One region of the Paenibacillus sp. ACRSA genome, then DNA from elsewhere that is predicted to be linked to it. Evidence: predicted binding sites of a transcription regulator. Region 1 holds the regulator's gene; the other holds the start of a gene.

Region 1 (8,020 bases):
CAAATACGGCTGATTTGCAGGCTCTGGGTCATGAATTCGAAGAACAGATTGGTCGATTGATGTCAGAAATTTATCGCCTCTCGGGTACGGAATTTAACCTTAATTCACCGAAACAGTTGGGTGAGATTTTGTTTGATAGACTAGGTCTGCCAGTGGTGAAGAAAACCAAAACAGGTTATTCCACCGATGCGGAAGTGTTGGAAAAACTTGCTCCGTATCATGAGGTAGTCCAGCATATTTTGCAATACCGTCAGTTGGCGAAGCTGCAATCCACTTATGTGGAAGGTTTACTGAAGGAGATTTCACCGCGAGATGGCAAGGTTCATACGTATTATCGTCAGACGATCGCGGCTACGGGGCGCCTGAGCAGTCAATTCCCGAACCTACAGAACATTCCGATCCGGATGGAGGAAGGTCGTAAGATCCGGAAGGTATTCGTACCTTCGGAGCCTGGTTGGACGATATTGGCTGCAGACTATTCTCAGATCGAATTGCGTGTACTTGCACATATCTCAGATGATGAGCGATTGAAGGAAGCTTTTGTAAATGATATGGATATCCATACGAAGACAGCCTCTGACGTATTTGGCGTGAAGGCTGAAGAAGTGGATAGTGATATGCGTCGATCAGCTAAGGCGGTCAATTTTGGAATCGTGTATGGCATAAGCGACTACGGGTTATCTCAAAACTTGAACATTACGCGTAAAGAAGCTGCGCAGTTTATTGATCAATACTTCGAAGTATTCCAAGGTGTACGTCGTTATATGGATGATATTGTTAGGGAAGCGCGTAAGGATGGATATGTCAAAACGTTATTGGAGCGTCGTCGCTACCTCCCTGAAATTAACGCAAGCAACTTCAATATACGTTCCTTCGCCGAACGTACAGCGATGAATACACCGATTCAAGGAACAGCGGCAGACATTATTAAGCTTGCTATGGTGCAGATGGATGAGGCGCTGCGTGAGCGTAACTTGAACAGCCGTATGCTGCTGCAGGTACACGATGAGCTTGTATTCGAAGTGCCGGCAGATGAACTGGAAACGATGAAAGAGCTAGTACCAGCTGTCATGGAAAAAGCGTTAGAGCTGTCTGTGCCGCTCAAAGCTGAAGTGAGCTACGGGGAGAACTGGTACGAAGCGAAATAAAGGCTAAGCTACTCGATGATACAACGTAGGTTCTTGGCCGATAGGATGGTTAACCGCCATTCTAGACCAAAATCTCAAGTTGTGTACGTACGATCTGTACATCCCCTTATCTGGGTCTACCGTTATTTTACAAATAACTTCGCCCATGCTTTTGACACAAGAAAGGGTGCCGCTGAGCCTCATCTTCCGTTATAATATAGGGGAGGTGAGAACATCATGCCGGAATTACCGGAAGTCGAAACAGTCAGAAGAACATTGAATCAACTTATCGTAGGCAAGACCATTGATCGAGTTACGGTTAGTTTGCCGCGAATTATTCAGCGGCCGGACGATATAGATGCTTTTGCATTAGAACTCGCGGGACATACAGTTATCGGTGTGGAGCGCAGAGGGAAGTTTTTACGTATTTTGCTGGACGGGCTGGTGCTTGTCTCTCATCTTCGGATGGAAGGGCGTTATGGTGTGTACCAGCAGAACGAAGAGGTAGAGAAGCATACACATGTAATCTTCCACTTCACCGACGGAACGGAATTGCGTTATAAGGATGTACGCCAGTTTGGCACAATGCATTTGTTCAATGCGGGAGAGGAGCTTGTCTCCAAACCCTTGTTGAAGCTAGGTTTAGAACCGCTTGATCCGGCGTTTACGGTCGCTGCCTTTCGCGATGCCGTTGGCAAACGGACAACCAAGATCAAGGCGGTATTGTTGAATCAGGCATATGTCGTCGGGATTGGGAATATATATGTGGACGAGGCTCTGTTCCGCGCAGGTATTCATCCAGAGACGATTGCCAAAACTTTGTCTGAAGCTCAGCTAACGGTGTTGCACGAAGCAATTGTGTCCACATTGCAGGATGCGGTTAATGCAGGTGGCTCATCGATTAAGTCTTATGTGAATGGTCAAGGTGAGATGGGCATGTTCCAGCATCAATTGAAAATTTATGGACGCAAAGCCGAGCCTTGCCATAATTGCGGTACAATGATTGAGAAAAGTGTGGTGGGTGGCAGAGGTACGCATTACTGCCCGAAATGCCAGCCGATACTGTAGTTGCGTCGCTACGCTGCGCCTGAAGTAAACATTACTTTTTGAGCGATCTTTTAAACTGAAGCACCCTTGGGTTCCTCCTTCCATATACTGATATGGCAGAAATAAGCGGGCGTATACCCATACTGACATCTGTCGGTTGGAATGGATCCGCACAGGGGAGGAATCCGGGGTGCTGCATCATTTTATTTCATTACTGGCGCTTGCTTTGGCGCTTAGTTTAGATGGTTTTGGAGTCGGGATTACATATGGGCTGCGCAAAACCAAGATTCCGTTGCTATCCATTGCGGTTATCTCTATTTGTTCGGGATTAGTAATCGCCTTGTCTATGCAGGTAGGGGTGCTGCTATCCCATGTAGTTTCGCCGAATGTAGCATCCGAAGTTGGGGCTGTGATATTGATTGCGATTGGTGGATGGTCACTATTCCAGCTTATACGCAAGCAGAGTAAGGAAAGAGCGGAAACGGATGAAGGTACAGTGGAAACTTCGGCAAGCGAGCATGTAGAGAGTAGAGCCAACGGAACAATAGCCTTAACGGAGCAAGAGGTAACTTCCAAAGGGAAAAACCAGGTTCTCGCATTGGAACTGGAGCAATCAGCTTCAGGTGGATCTGTGGAGCGGATGGTCTTCACCTTAGAACTTCGAAAATTAGGTGTCGTCATTCAAATACTCCGAAGTCCCTCCAAGGCAGACATGGACAATTCGGGAAGCATCTCGACTCAAGAAGCGATGTGGCTGGGTATTGCTCTATCACTGGATGCATTCGGTGCAGGGCTTGGAGCTGCACTACTCGGATTTCCAACGTTATGGACAGCACTTGTCATTGCGTTGTTCAGTGGAGCATTTCTGTCACTCGGGATGAAGGTTGGACTTCGTTTTGCTGCGCTGCAATGGATGCGTCGATTGTCCGTGTTGCCAGCACTGTTATTAATGTTTATGGGAATAATGAAGCTGTTGTGAGGTGAAATGATGAATATTGGCTTAACCGGCGGGATCGCCACAGGAAAGAGCAGTGTTTCCGCCCTTCTTGCCAGTAAAGGAGCGCTGCTCATTGATGCAGACGTTATTGCCCGGGAGGTCATGATGCCCGGGCATCCTGTTTTGGCTGCCGCTGTTCAGCGGTTCGGACAAGCCATTCTTCATGAAGATGGGACATTGGATCGGAAGAAGCTAGGTAGTATTGTTTTCCAGCATCCAGAGGAACGTAAAGCGCTTGAGGCTATTACCCATCCGGCAATTCGCCGAGAGATGAGAGAACGAGCGGCTGCATATGAGCAGGCAAACCCGGATAAGCTTGTGGTATCGGATATTCCTTTGTTGTATGAGTCTGGTCTGGAAAAAGGGTTCGATGAAGTCATCGTTGTATACGTACCTAGAGCGATACAGAGGGAACGATTGATGAGCCGAGATGAGTTGACTGGTGAACAGGCTGACGCCCGGATTGCGGCTCAGATGGATATCGAGCAGAAAAAGCAGCTTGCTGATATCGTTATTGATAACAGTGGAGCATGGCACGATACAGAGCAGCAAGTCATCTCTTTCCTGCAAGGTAAGGGATTAATATGAAATGGCTACGTAAGAAGCGGGTACTGCTGTTGATGTTTGTTTCCTTCGTTCTAGTGCTGTTCTTGAATACGAACTGGATGGCTTGGTTCTACCCGATTCATTATAAGGAAGAGATTCGGGCACAATCTTATAGCTATGAAGTAGACCCGTTTCTAATTGCCTCAATTATTAAGGTAGAGACTAATTTCAAAACAAGCTTGGAATCTAAGCGTGGTGCCATTGGACTTATGCAACTCATGCCGGATACGGCCAATTGGATTATGGAGCAGGCCAAAATTCCGGGTACGTCATTAGAAGAACTGAAGCATAAACCTGAGAGGAACATTCAGCTTGGTACTTGGTATCTGAAGAACTTGTCCGATCAGTTTGATGGCAATGAGGCGGTCATGATTGCTGCGTATAATGCGGGACCAGGTAAGGTAAGTAGCTGGCTCCGAGATGGAGTGTGGGATGGGTCATTTGATACAGTCAAGGACATTCCTTTTGGGGAAACCCGGCACTATGTACAACGCGTCATTTATTATTATAATCAATATGTTAAGATCTATAATACGTTCTAGTTCGGATATATCGTGTGATGCTGTAGCTAGATGCAGGTAAGTGTGTGAAAATGTATGGTTCTCATGCACGGTACAAGAGTCGGTTATAATAGTAGAAGCACAGAGCAGACCGGTTGTTCACCGGTCGCCCCATGCTCCTCTATAATACCGTATTACGATGCAGATATTATTGGTATTGACCTGCCAATTGCTGTTCTGCAATTGTTACCAGACGCTTCGTGATGTATCCACCGATCGAACCGTTCTCGTAAGAAGTCATGTTACCTTGGTATCCGTCTTGTGGGATGCTGATTCCGAGTTCTTGAGCAACTTCGTATTTCAGTTGTTCCAGGGCTGCGGAAGCTTTAGTTACCACCAAGTTGTTGGAGTTACCGTTGCTTTGTGCCATTGCTGTTCACCTCCTCGCGGTTGGTAAAAGTATTATGTGTCGTAGATACCATTTTCATTACAAAATGCTTACAGGGAACTTATGGAAAAAAGTCAAACATGGGAAGTGACCAAAAAATGAAATGTCCTTATTGTGCTTTTATGGGCACCAAGGTGCTTGATTCCCGTCCGGCCAATGAAGCAAAATCCATTCGTCGCCGTCGGGAATGCGAGCAATGTAGCCGCCGATTTACCACATTTGAGATGGTGGAAGAAACACCGCTGATTGTTATTAAGAAAGATGGAAGCCGAGAAGAGTTCAGTCGGGATAAAATACTCCGCGGACTTATTCGCGCATGTGAGAAACGTCCAGTCTCGGTGGAGACACTTGAGATGATGGTTTCTGAAGTAGAGAAGTCTTTGCGTAATACCGCTGATGCGGAAGTGGAAAGTCGCCAGATTGGCGAATTATTGATGGAACAGCTCTTTCCCGTGGATGAAGTGGCATATGTTCGCTTTGCTTCGGTGTACCGTCAATTCAAAGATATCAATATGTTCATGAAAGAATTGAAATCATTGCTGTCCAAAGAAGACCTGGAGGATTAGATTCCTGGGGCAAAGGGAGAAGAGCAAGCTGGGGTTACGATACGTCATCATGATTGTGTTCCAGGTAGGAAGATTGTTCTTCTCCAGATCCTTTGGGCTGTGTTGAGCGAATAGAAAAAGATATTGACAGTAAAACAGGTATTGAATATGATAAAGGGGTCGCCTACGCAATATTGCATTGGTGGACAAGTTATCATTGTATATCCTGGGGCCTTAGCTCAGCTGGGAGAGCGCATCGCTGGCAGCGATGAGGTCAGGGGTTCGATCCCCCTAGGCTCCATAACTAAAGAGAACCCGCCAAACACAAGGACTGTCTAGTGTTTGGCGGGTTTTTGCCTTGTTAAAGTGCAGTTTTCAGATGCAAGAAATTCAGTGCACACGAAAAAATTAAAAGGTGACGCTTCTATCACTAAAGGAAGCCTCTACTTTCACACCCGCGTGCAGCTCCCAGCACTCGGTGCCGCGCTTCATGACAAGGACAGTCAGCTTGAATAAATGTAGTAGAACCCATATAAGGGTTCTGATATGATGATGGAAGGTTTATAAGTTTATATCACAGAAGCAACTAAATATGATAGTAAAGGAGTGAGCTTTTCTTTAGGAACATCTTGCGGAGAGATACATAGTTAAAGCTAGAGGGACATTCATTTTTTAGATCAAAGACTTTTGTAACAATAGCTACTAAGAGAATGGGGAATAACAGAGATGAAACGAAATGTATTGCGATGCGCTGCTGTGATGATGATGTGGGTTGTGATATTCATGCTCACGCCTAATCTGACATCAGCAGCGGGACTTCATTTTCCAGAACGGGATGAAGTCAAGCGAACATGGAATCAATTGCAAGACATGAACACTGAATTAAAGACTTATGATACCGAACCTTCCTTTAAAGCACCCTATGAGATCGGAAAAGTGAATCAGACGATGCTTGAACAAGCCTTGTTAGCTACGAATCTGGTTCGTGCCTTGGCTGGGTTGCCAAGTGATGTGCAGTTGGATAACGAATTGAATGAGTTGGCACAGCATGGTGCGGTCTTACTGGCAGCTACCGATAAGCTATCTCACTACCCAGAGAAGCCAGCGGATATGACGGATGATTTTTATAACAAAGGCTATCAATCCACCAAAAGCAGCAACCTGTCAAGCGGGAGGGAAAATCTAAGCAGCAATGTACTTAAAGGTTATATGCCAGATATAGGCAGGAATGCAGATCGCGTAGGACATCGTCGTTGGGTGCTTAATCCTTCCTTGCAGAAGGTAGGTTTTGGTCTAGCTGGTGAATATGGTTCTATGCAGGTGTTCGATAAGTCTCGTACAGAGGCAGTGAATTATGATTACATCGCATGGCCGGCAGCAGATTTCCCGCAGCAATTATTCGGCGGTTCTCACCCATGGTCTGTGACTTTGAATCCCGACAAGTATGAGAAGCCTTCTTTGCAGAATGTAAAGGTACAAGTAACTGATGTACAAAGCCAGAAAAAATGGACGTTAGACAGTACAAATAATGATCTAAACAAGGATCTCTACCTCAATGTGGAATTGAGTGGGTTCGGGGTGTCTAATGCAATCATTTTCCGTTTGGACGATGTACAGCAGTATACAGGGAAATACCAAGTTGACATTACTGGCTTGCGTTCAGTGGGTGGACAGGCTGCTGAACTTTCCTATACCGTAGACTTTTATGATTTATCCCAGCACTTCTATCCGGGCGAGACAGAGAAATGGAACCTGCAGTTTTCTGTTGAGAAAGTATGGTCATATGAGACACGTACGGGAACGAATTATTTCGATGAAAACAATCGTCCTTATATTGAAAAAGGAAGCACGCTCGTTCCATTAAGGCTTGTAAGCGAGTCATTGGGACTCAATGTCGAGTGGGATCCAGCAGATCGCGTCATTCGGATCTCAGATGATAAGAAGGAGATTGTTTTGAAAACGGGGAGCCAGCAAGTTAGAGTTAATGGTGTAGAAACGACAGTTTCAGTAGCTCCAACAGTCGTTCGGGGTGTAACCTTTGTGCCACTGCGATTTGTTTCTGAACAGTTGGGTCTGTCCGTTGATTTTGAAGAGAGTAGCAAGTTAGTCCGAATTGAGCGGGAGTATGTGCACTAAGTCGCTCTTTTAATTGTGGCAGTTTTTCGATCAGACTGTACTAATTGTTATGAGAAGCGGGATTCCCAGCTATATGCTGAGATTCACCGCTTCTCATTTTTTATAAAGAGAGATGGTCAACCGCTTATCATAGCGTTATTCCGTATGTGCTACTGCTCTGATCTCGACTAATTGTTCGGGGAAAGCTAGGTAGGTAACACCAATAAGGCTACCCGCAGGCCGATGGTGTTCCCCTAGGTACTCTTTAAAAAGCTCAATAACTTGTCCTCCATGTTCCTGTGCGTTGGTTAGGTATACCTCAACATAAGCGAGATTGTTTTTCGTAATGCCGAATTGGGATAACACGTGATCTAGATTATCTAGAGTTTGCCGCGTCTGGGTTTCAATGTTACCAGCACCAACGAATTCACCTGCTGCATTATGGGAAAATTGCCCCGAGATGTAGAGGGTACCGTTCACACTATATCCTTGTGATATACCGTGATCCCAGAGATTGTGATTATACGTTTGAACTGCATTCATATGATTCTCTCCTTTACTTCAAAGTAAGGCTAAGTATAAACTTGGGACATAGAATAGGATAGTACGCACTTTAAAGATAGGTACTATCTGAA
Region 2 (8,020 bases), on a different contig from region 1:
GAAATAAGCGCACCTGATGAACAGATGCGCTACAGATCCTATAGATGACCCTCTAATGCAAGATAACGCTCAACGCGTTTAATAGATCAGCCTGTCTCACGGGTTTCGTTAGAACGGCGTCAAATACTTCTGCCTCTTGGGGGTTAATATGCATACCATAGGGCACGAGTACAATAATCGGCAGTGCGTGAGCACGAGATTTCAGGTTATGCACAAAATCGACCGCACCACCTTCGACCAATCCCATATCAATTACCGCTACATCCGGGCTGAAGCCGTCTTCCATCCAGCTATATGCCTCTGCTGAGCCTGAGGTCATATGCACATCCATCTTCCATCTTCGCATCAAGGAAGATACACCCTGCAAGATGTCCGGGTCTTTGGCAAGTAATACCTTCGTTCCCTTCAATCGCTGCTGGATGCTGGTAAGCTGAGGTAGCTCCCAGTGTCTAAGCAGTGGCAGCCTAATCTGGAATTCCGTCTCGTCTTCCCCCAAGCTGTTGATCTGAATACTTCCATTCATCAGAATCGCTAGATTCTGACTCACTGCTAACCCCAGATTCGTACCAACGATCCGCTGTGTGCTGATACTCCCGTCTGAAGTATGAAGCACCTGTCGCATCTTGTCCGCAGGCAGCATCTTGCCGCTATACTTCACATTCAACAGGAGTACAGCTTGGTTGTCTGTACTCTCTTCATCCACAACGGCCGTGATCAGCACCGAACCAGTCCGTGTATAATCAATAGCGTATTTCAGCACATGTGCCAGCAGTTGCCCAATCTTGATCTCATCCCCTACAAATACTTGGGATACATTCATCTCCAGGTTCAAACCAACCTCAATACCCTTGCTGATCGCCTGTCCAACATGAAGATACACCGTATTCTCAATTGTAGACACCAGATCAAATGGATCATCGTGTACAACCGTTTTGCCTGTATCATTGATGTTGAAGTTCATCATGTTGTTCAGTAAGGATAATAATATATTGCCACTTGTCTCAATCATGTTCACATACTCCAGATGCTCTTCGGGCATATCTGGCGTTCGCATGAGATCTGTTAACCCCAGAATCCCGTTCAATGGGTTGCGAATTTCGTGGCTCATTAACGCAAGCATCTGCGTTTTGGTCATGGCCTCGGACTCGGCTCGTTCCTTCTCTGCTTGCAACTGAGCCTTTAGCTGTTCCGTATCATTCAGCTTCTGTTCCTGCATCAACAGGCTATCTTCGAGATCAATGACGTATCCGAGAAAAACAGCCATCGCTTTCAGTGTTTTCATATCCGTTTCACTTAGTTGGTAATCCGGGTTGTCCATTAGGCAGATGGTACCAAACGCATCACCCGATCGCCGCAAAATAGGGACTCCGATGAAGAATCGACTCCCCAAACCATCCGTCACATCCATAAAACGTGTTAATGGATGCTGCGCCGTATCTTTAATGGTTAGCTCACTGCTTTTATCTTGCAAAACCAAACTACAGTAGGATGTCTCAAATGGAAGCTCGCTACCTTTAGTGACCAACTGCTCATGACGGTTAAATGCCTCAAGAATCACATTCGTCATGCCATCATTGCTGGCAACGAAGATGGTATTTACCTGCAGAATCCCACTTAATACGTCCACGATGTGGGTCGCAGCTTCCTGTATATTTTCATAAAAGCCTCTTGCAACACCTGTGGTTCCCATGACTCACCCCTCTTGTCTAAGCTGCGCTTCAAATTAGAATCAATCCAAAAAGATATATGAGGGTAAAAAAAACTCCTGAACCAGTTGTCACAACCTGTACATATATGTTTTAACACCACGGACATTCAGAAGAATCACACAGGCGATTTCAGGATCGCTGCTCATTCTAGGAAGCTCCTGTTTCGCTGGATCTTCACGCTAGGAATGGCCGATGATCATCTACCATTAATCCTAGATTTTATGTCCGTGAGCGAGATGTTTTGACGCGGTGTAGCATAAAAAGAAATTATACTCTTCGAATTCAACTTTGGAAACCTTTATCCACATTCTGCAGACATATCTCCTGTTTAGCCATGATTATGATGTGATCATTATCACACCCAAAAATCCATATATAGTTTATAAATGGATAATGAAAAACTACATGTAGTATTTAATCAGGCTTAGCCAATATATACTCTCATTATAGGAGGAACCTTAAATGAATATGCTTGAATGTGCCTCTCCACCAGCAAATGACCTACTATCTGACCTTGGCAGACGGATTATTGGGGCTGAAGATGCGGATACGTTAAGGGAGAATGCCAACCTGAATGGAGATTCATTTAGCGGAAAAATGAGCCGGCTCGGTTCAGAGACAGCTAAATGGCATGCTGTTCGCCATGTCCTGCCCGAAGGTCTTGCGCAAGCTGTGGAGCATGGAGACCTCTATGTTCATGACCTTGATCAGTATGGACTCGGCACAACCAACTGTATCTTCATTCCATTTGACCGATTGCTCGCCTCTGGCTTCAATACGGGTAACGGCTCAGTCCGTACTCCCCAGACGATCATGTCAGCGATGGCATTGGTAGCTATTATTTTTCAATCTCAACAGAATAGTCAATACGGCGGTGTATCTGCTAATAAAATAGATTGGGATCTTGCACCTTATGTGCGGCGCTCCTTCCGGAAGCATTATCGTAAAGGGCAACGCCTCTTTGGAGAGCATGCTTACATTCCGGATGAGCAACTGTATCTGGATAGTGCTGAAGCACAGGAGCAATGCCCACGTGCCTATGATTTTGCCATGGATGAGACAATCCTAGAGACCGAACAAGCTGCTGAATCATTGATCCATAACCTTAATACTATGAGCAGCCGTGCTGGAGGACAAATTCCGTTCACATCACTTAATTACGGAATCTGCACATCAGCCGAAGGACGACTCGTATCTCGCTCGTTGCTAGAAGCTACCATCCGTGGTCTAGGGAACGGGGAGACACCTGTATTCCCACAGCATATTTTCCAGTGTAAACAAGGGGTTAATCAGGCTTCTGGAGAGCCCAACTATGATCTATTTCAGCTTGCCGTCACCTGTTCTTCGCGCCGCATGTACCCTAATTTTGTTAATGTGGATGCTTCGTTCAATCTGCCGTTCTATCAGCCAGATGATCCGGACACCATTATTGCTACGATGGGATGCCGTACACGTACACTGGCAGACCGGTTCGGACGTAACCGTCAGAGCGGAAAAGGTAATCTGTCTTTCAATACGATCAACTTGGTTAAACTAGGTATTCGGTTCGGCATCTGTCAGGGAACACGCGCTGTAGCCGATCGGACAGGCTTTTATGCTGCACTTCAATCGGTTATGGAGCAAGCAGCTTCAGGTCTGCTTCATCGATATCAGATTCAGAAGGCGCAGCCAGCTAAAGCCTCTGATTTTATGATGCGTGAGGGTGTATGGGAAGGTGGTAAACAATTAGATCCCGATGAACCGGTGGCTGATCTCTTGAAACATGGTACGTTATCCATTGGTTTCATCGGTCTTGCGGAATGTATGACTGCTCTATATGGACGACACCATGGTCAAGATCCTCATATTCATCAAGAAGCAGTAAATGTCATTCGTACGATGCGCGAATTCTGCGACCGAATGAGTGAATTACATAACTTGAACATTACACTGTTCGCTACACCTGCCGAAGGTCTATCTGGTAAATTCACAACGATTGACCGTAAGCGATTCGGTTCGATTGCAGGTGTTAATGACCGTGAGTATTACACGAATTCGTTCCATGTGCCTGTATATTACAACCTACCTGCCTACCGCAAGATTGAACTTGAGGCACCTTTCCATACGCTATGTAACGCCGGAGCAATCTCCTATGTTGAGCTTGATGGGAATGTGCGGGCCAACACGAAGGCTTTCCAGCGAATTGTGCAATATGCATTGGCACAAGATATTGGCTACTTCTCCATCAATCACCCCATTGATCGCTGCCCATCTTGCGGCTATGAAGGTGTCATTGGGGAGAGCTGCCCGAACTGTGGCATTCACGAGAACAATGTGCATTTCCAACGTCTACGCCGGGTTACCGGTTATCTCACCGGGGATTACAAGGTACGATTCAACGGTGCCAAACAAGCTGAAGTTCGAGATCGGGTGAAGCATAAGTGAACCTGCACGGCTACATCCCTGAATCTGTCAATGAAGGCCCCGGCTTACGTGCAGTGTTGTTCATCAGTGGCTGTCGCCATGCTTGTCCAGGCTGTTTCAGCCCAGACTCATGGAGCTTTCGCTCAGGTGAGCCGTTTACGAAGGAAAAGCAGCAAGAAATCATGCATGAGGTTACAACCCATCCTCTGCTGGATGGCGTAACCTTATGTGGTGGCGACCCCTTTTTCTCGGCAGCCGATCTGATCCCTTGGGTTCAACAATTTCGAGCCCTACGCTCTGATCTGTCTGTCTGGGCATACACTGGATTTACGTATGAAGAACTAGTGCTGGAGCCGTCTCGGGCAGCACTAGCCGAATTATGTGACGTCATTATTGATGGGCGTTATGTCGCCGCGGAACGAGATGTTTCTTTAGTTTATCGCGGTAGCCGTAACCAACGAATTATTGATGTGAGAGCAACACAAATCAACCAGAAGATCGTTACCTTGCAGATGGATGCATCGTAACGTCTTTTTTTTCTTTTGTAAGCATACTTCATAAGTTTTTACGCAATGTCTTTGCTTGATCTATTTTGAACTCTGTTAGATGACGATATATAATATAGGCATGTATTAAATATTTTGCTAGTATTTCATTTCAAGTCATTTAGGAGGATCATTACATATGGATATTGTTCAAGCACTAATTGCGGTTATGCCTTATTTTCGAGTGGCCATGCGTCAAGATGTAACCCTTTCCATTATCGATCACGAGAAATTTTTGTATTTTTCTGCGGGAGAATCACTGAAGCAACTGAATTACCAAGCTGGAGACCCTCTGCTGGAATCCAATACGAATTTTCAAGATTTAAAAGGCGGTACAGAAAAAAGATGGGATCACTATCCCAAAGAGTTATTCGGAATCCCTTTTGATGTTGCTTTTATTCCCATTAAGGATACTCAAGGGAACATTCTGGCTCTCTTAAACATCCTGTATAGCATGGATGACCAAGATCAGCTTCAACAGCTTATGGATGCAGCCGACAACCTTACCAATCAACTCATGGACAGCGTACAGCATGTCGCTGCACACTCGGAAGAACTCAGTGCCACGACGGAAGAGATTTTGAACAATTCCAAAGAAGCGGTGCAGAAATCGAGTAACGTCAATCAGGTTGCCAGCTTTATTCGCGAAATATCCGAGCAGACGAATCTGCTTGGCTTAAATGCAGCCATTGAAGCTGCTCGTGTAGGTGAAGCAGGTGCAGGATTTGGAGTCGTTGCTAAGGAGATTCGCAAGCTGTCTGTAGATACCAAGGATGCAACTACTCGCATTGAAGAATCTCTTCTAGCTGTTCGGCAATCGATACAGGGAATGGAAAATGAGATTGGTGAGATTAGTGCGAGTTCGCAAGAACAGGCAGAACTCGTTAACAATTTTATGACAACGATCGATGAATTAAATGCAACCAATCAACAGCTCAAACAATTTATTGATAAAATTATTAAAACAGAAGCACAATAGCAAATTCATTTGATAATTAAAGCAGCCCTGCCTATAAGACACATTTCAGAATGATTAAACAATGATTCGTCTGTGAAATATAAGTTGCACAAAAAAGAACCTTCGAGCCCACCATACACATGGTTTCGAAGGTTCTTTGCATTAGATTAATAGGATTTGGCTCAATTAGCGAATCTGAAATTGGCTGAGACGCACTCCTGCTGATAATAGGATATATACATCCTGTATGCCTGATGCACCCGTAAGCTCTGCTTTTACCGAAGACCATTGTTGGGCTCCACCTTGTGCCAGCTCAGTACGTCCTGCCAATGTACCATCAGGGGAACCCAATCGAACTTCCACTACAGCCCCCTCCTGTTCGGAGGATACACGTGCTTCCAGCTCAGTCGTTTCACTGCCGAGATCTGCATCCTTATACAGAACCCATCCCCGTTCTCCAAGAGCACGGATAGCTGTTCCGCCTTCTTTGCTCTCATCCAGATCTACACTGAGGTACGCATCATAGTTCTCAGCTCGTGTAGAGACACTCAAGTTTCGGGCTGGAATTGTCTCTCCCTCAACCGTCAGATCGGCAACAAGCTGAATATCCGAAGAGGATTTCCCCACCATAATCGAATAGGTTCCAGACTCTACCACATAGCGATCCTGAGTCACATCCCAGAAGGCCAATTCTTGAACTGGAAGCTTGAAGCTCACGTTAACGGTTGCTCCGGCTTCAATATGAAGGCGACGGAATCCTTTTAACGTTTTGAGCGGACGTTTCACACGAGATTTGCCTGCACGTACATACAATTGTACAACCTCATCGCTCGCGATTGTGCCTGTATTCGTGACATCCACAGTTACCGTAATATCATCTTCTGTTCCTGCCTGGACAGGTCTCAGCTCTAGATTGCTGTATTTGAATGCTGCATACGTCAATCCATGTCCGAACGGATACAATACATTTCCTTCAAAATATTGATACGTACGGCCTGATTGAATAATATCGTAGTCTTTAATATCTGTAAGCTGATCTGCGGATTGTACCCATGTCATGTTCAGACGACCTGCTGGAGCGTAATCGGCATATAGTACATCGGCAAGTGCATTTCCTAGCTCCTGTCCTGCATGGGACGTGTACAATACAGCTGGAATGTTCTCTTGTACCCAATTGGAAGTGAAGGGATAGCTGCCTACAATGACAACAATCGTATTCGGATTAGCAGCATACACGGCTTCCACTAAGCGTTGCTGGGATTCTGCCAGATCCAGACTTGGGCGGTCGATCTCTTCCTTGCCGTTCACCAGCGGGTTATTACCTACGAACACAATGGCCGTTTCAGCTTCCTTCGCTGCCGCAACTGCCTCTTCCACACCATCCACAACAACGTCCTTCTGGAATGTTTCCGCACTGCCAAAGGACTTCAGTTCTTCCGAAACGGCGAATGCATCGTTTCCATCATTCGGTGCAGTTACCGTCTTGCCATTCCATGTCGTTAAGCCCACGCTGCCGTCCGGCTGTGGCAACAGATGGAATACTTCCTTCACGAACCAGCCGTATACTTCATTCGCAGATGCCGTTACTTTTTCTTCATCCGTGGTCACATATTTACCATTGCGTTCAGATTGCAGCGTGTAGCTGCCAAATCCCCAGTCCGTAAGTGTAAAGGTATCTGCTTCTCCAGCAGCAATCAGTGGTGAATGCTCCCCTTCAGCCAGACCAACCGCCTTGCCGTTCGCTACTGAAGTTAGCGTAATTCGGTCATTTCCATCCTGGAAGAGCACTTTGTCGCTGCCCACTTTGCTCTGAATCGCCTCTAGTGGTGAGACACTATATGGCATGGTGCCTGCATACCAATCTCGATATACGGTGCCGCCCAGTGTACCAATTACCGCCACTTTGCCCGCTTTGGTTTTGTCCAATGGCAGAGTGCCGTTCTCGTTTTTGAGCAATACAACCTGCTCTCTTGCTGCTCTCAGTGACAACGCTTTGGCTTTGTCTGTCATCATCGCTTCTTCTCCAATGGATGCATACGGATTACCTTCCTCTGGATCGAACTCACCTAGACGGAAGCGAACACGGAAGGTGTTGAATAGCGCGTGGTTGATATCCTCCCATGCAAGTATGCCCTGCTCCAACCCTTCGCGAAGAGCTTGCTTGGACAGATCAGCATCATCGGTAATGCTGTCGATCCCTGCTTTGACCGACTCTACGGTACCTGGTGTATGCGAATCATAGTACTTATGATCATTCTTAATACCCATCACATCGCCTGCATCACTGACAACAAAACCATCCATTCCCCATTCACCCTTAACAATCTCGTTCACATAAGGATGTAATAGAGCCGGCGTACCGTTGATGGAGTTATATGCAGTCATCATCGACTGCGCGCCACCTT

What was found. The regulator NrdR, encoded in region 1, represses ribonucleotide reductase genes. The targets are predictions, from matches to a motif close to AACACNATATATNGTGTT.
Region 2: the regulator NrdR is predicted to act here: its motif matches at 2,107-2,124, upstream of MH215_RS15625 (anaerobic ribonucleoside triphosphate reductase).

What each region holds. Positions count from the first base shown of each region.
Region 1 covers NZ_JAKRNP010000002.1:966,403-974,422, reverse strand. The annotation lists gene polA (DNA polymerase I) at 1-1,148, shown strand, start outside; gene mutM (DNA-formamidopyrimidine glycosylase) at 1,365-2,195, shown strand; gene MH215_RS09335 (manganese efflux pump) at 2,365-3,153, shown strand; gene coaE (dephospho-CoA kinase) at 3,163-3,759, shown strand; gene MH215_RS09325 (lytic transglycosylase domain-containing protein) at 3,756-4,319, shown strand; gene MH215_RS09320 (alpha/beta-type small acid-soluble spore protein) at 4,486-4,707, opposite strand; gene nrdR (transcriptional regulator NrdR) at 4,824-5,291, shown strand; tRNA gene MH215_RS09310 (tRNA-Ala) at 5,499-5,571, shown strand; gene MH215_RS09305 (stalk domain-containing protein) at 5,997-7,406, shown strand; gene MH215_RS09300 (RidA family protein) at 7,542-7,928, opposite strand.
Region 2 covers NZ_JAKRNP010000004.1:485,699-493,718, reverse strand. The annotation lists gene MH215_RS15630 (hybrid sensor histidine kinase/response regulator) at 53-1,690, opposite strand; gene MH215_RS15625 (anaerobic ribonucleoside triphosphate reductase) at 2,172-4,133, shown strand; gene nrdG (anaerobic ribonucleoside-triphosphate reductase activating protein) at 4,130-4,639, shown strand; gene MH215_RS15615 (methyl-accepting chemotaxis protein) at 4,797-5,636, shown strand; gene MH215_RS15610 (glycoside hydrolase family 3 C-terminal domain-containing protein) at 5,802-8,020, opposite strand, start outside.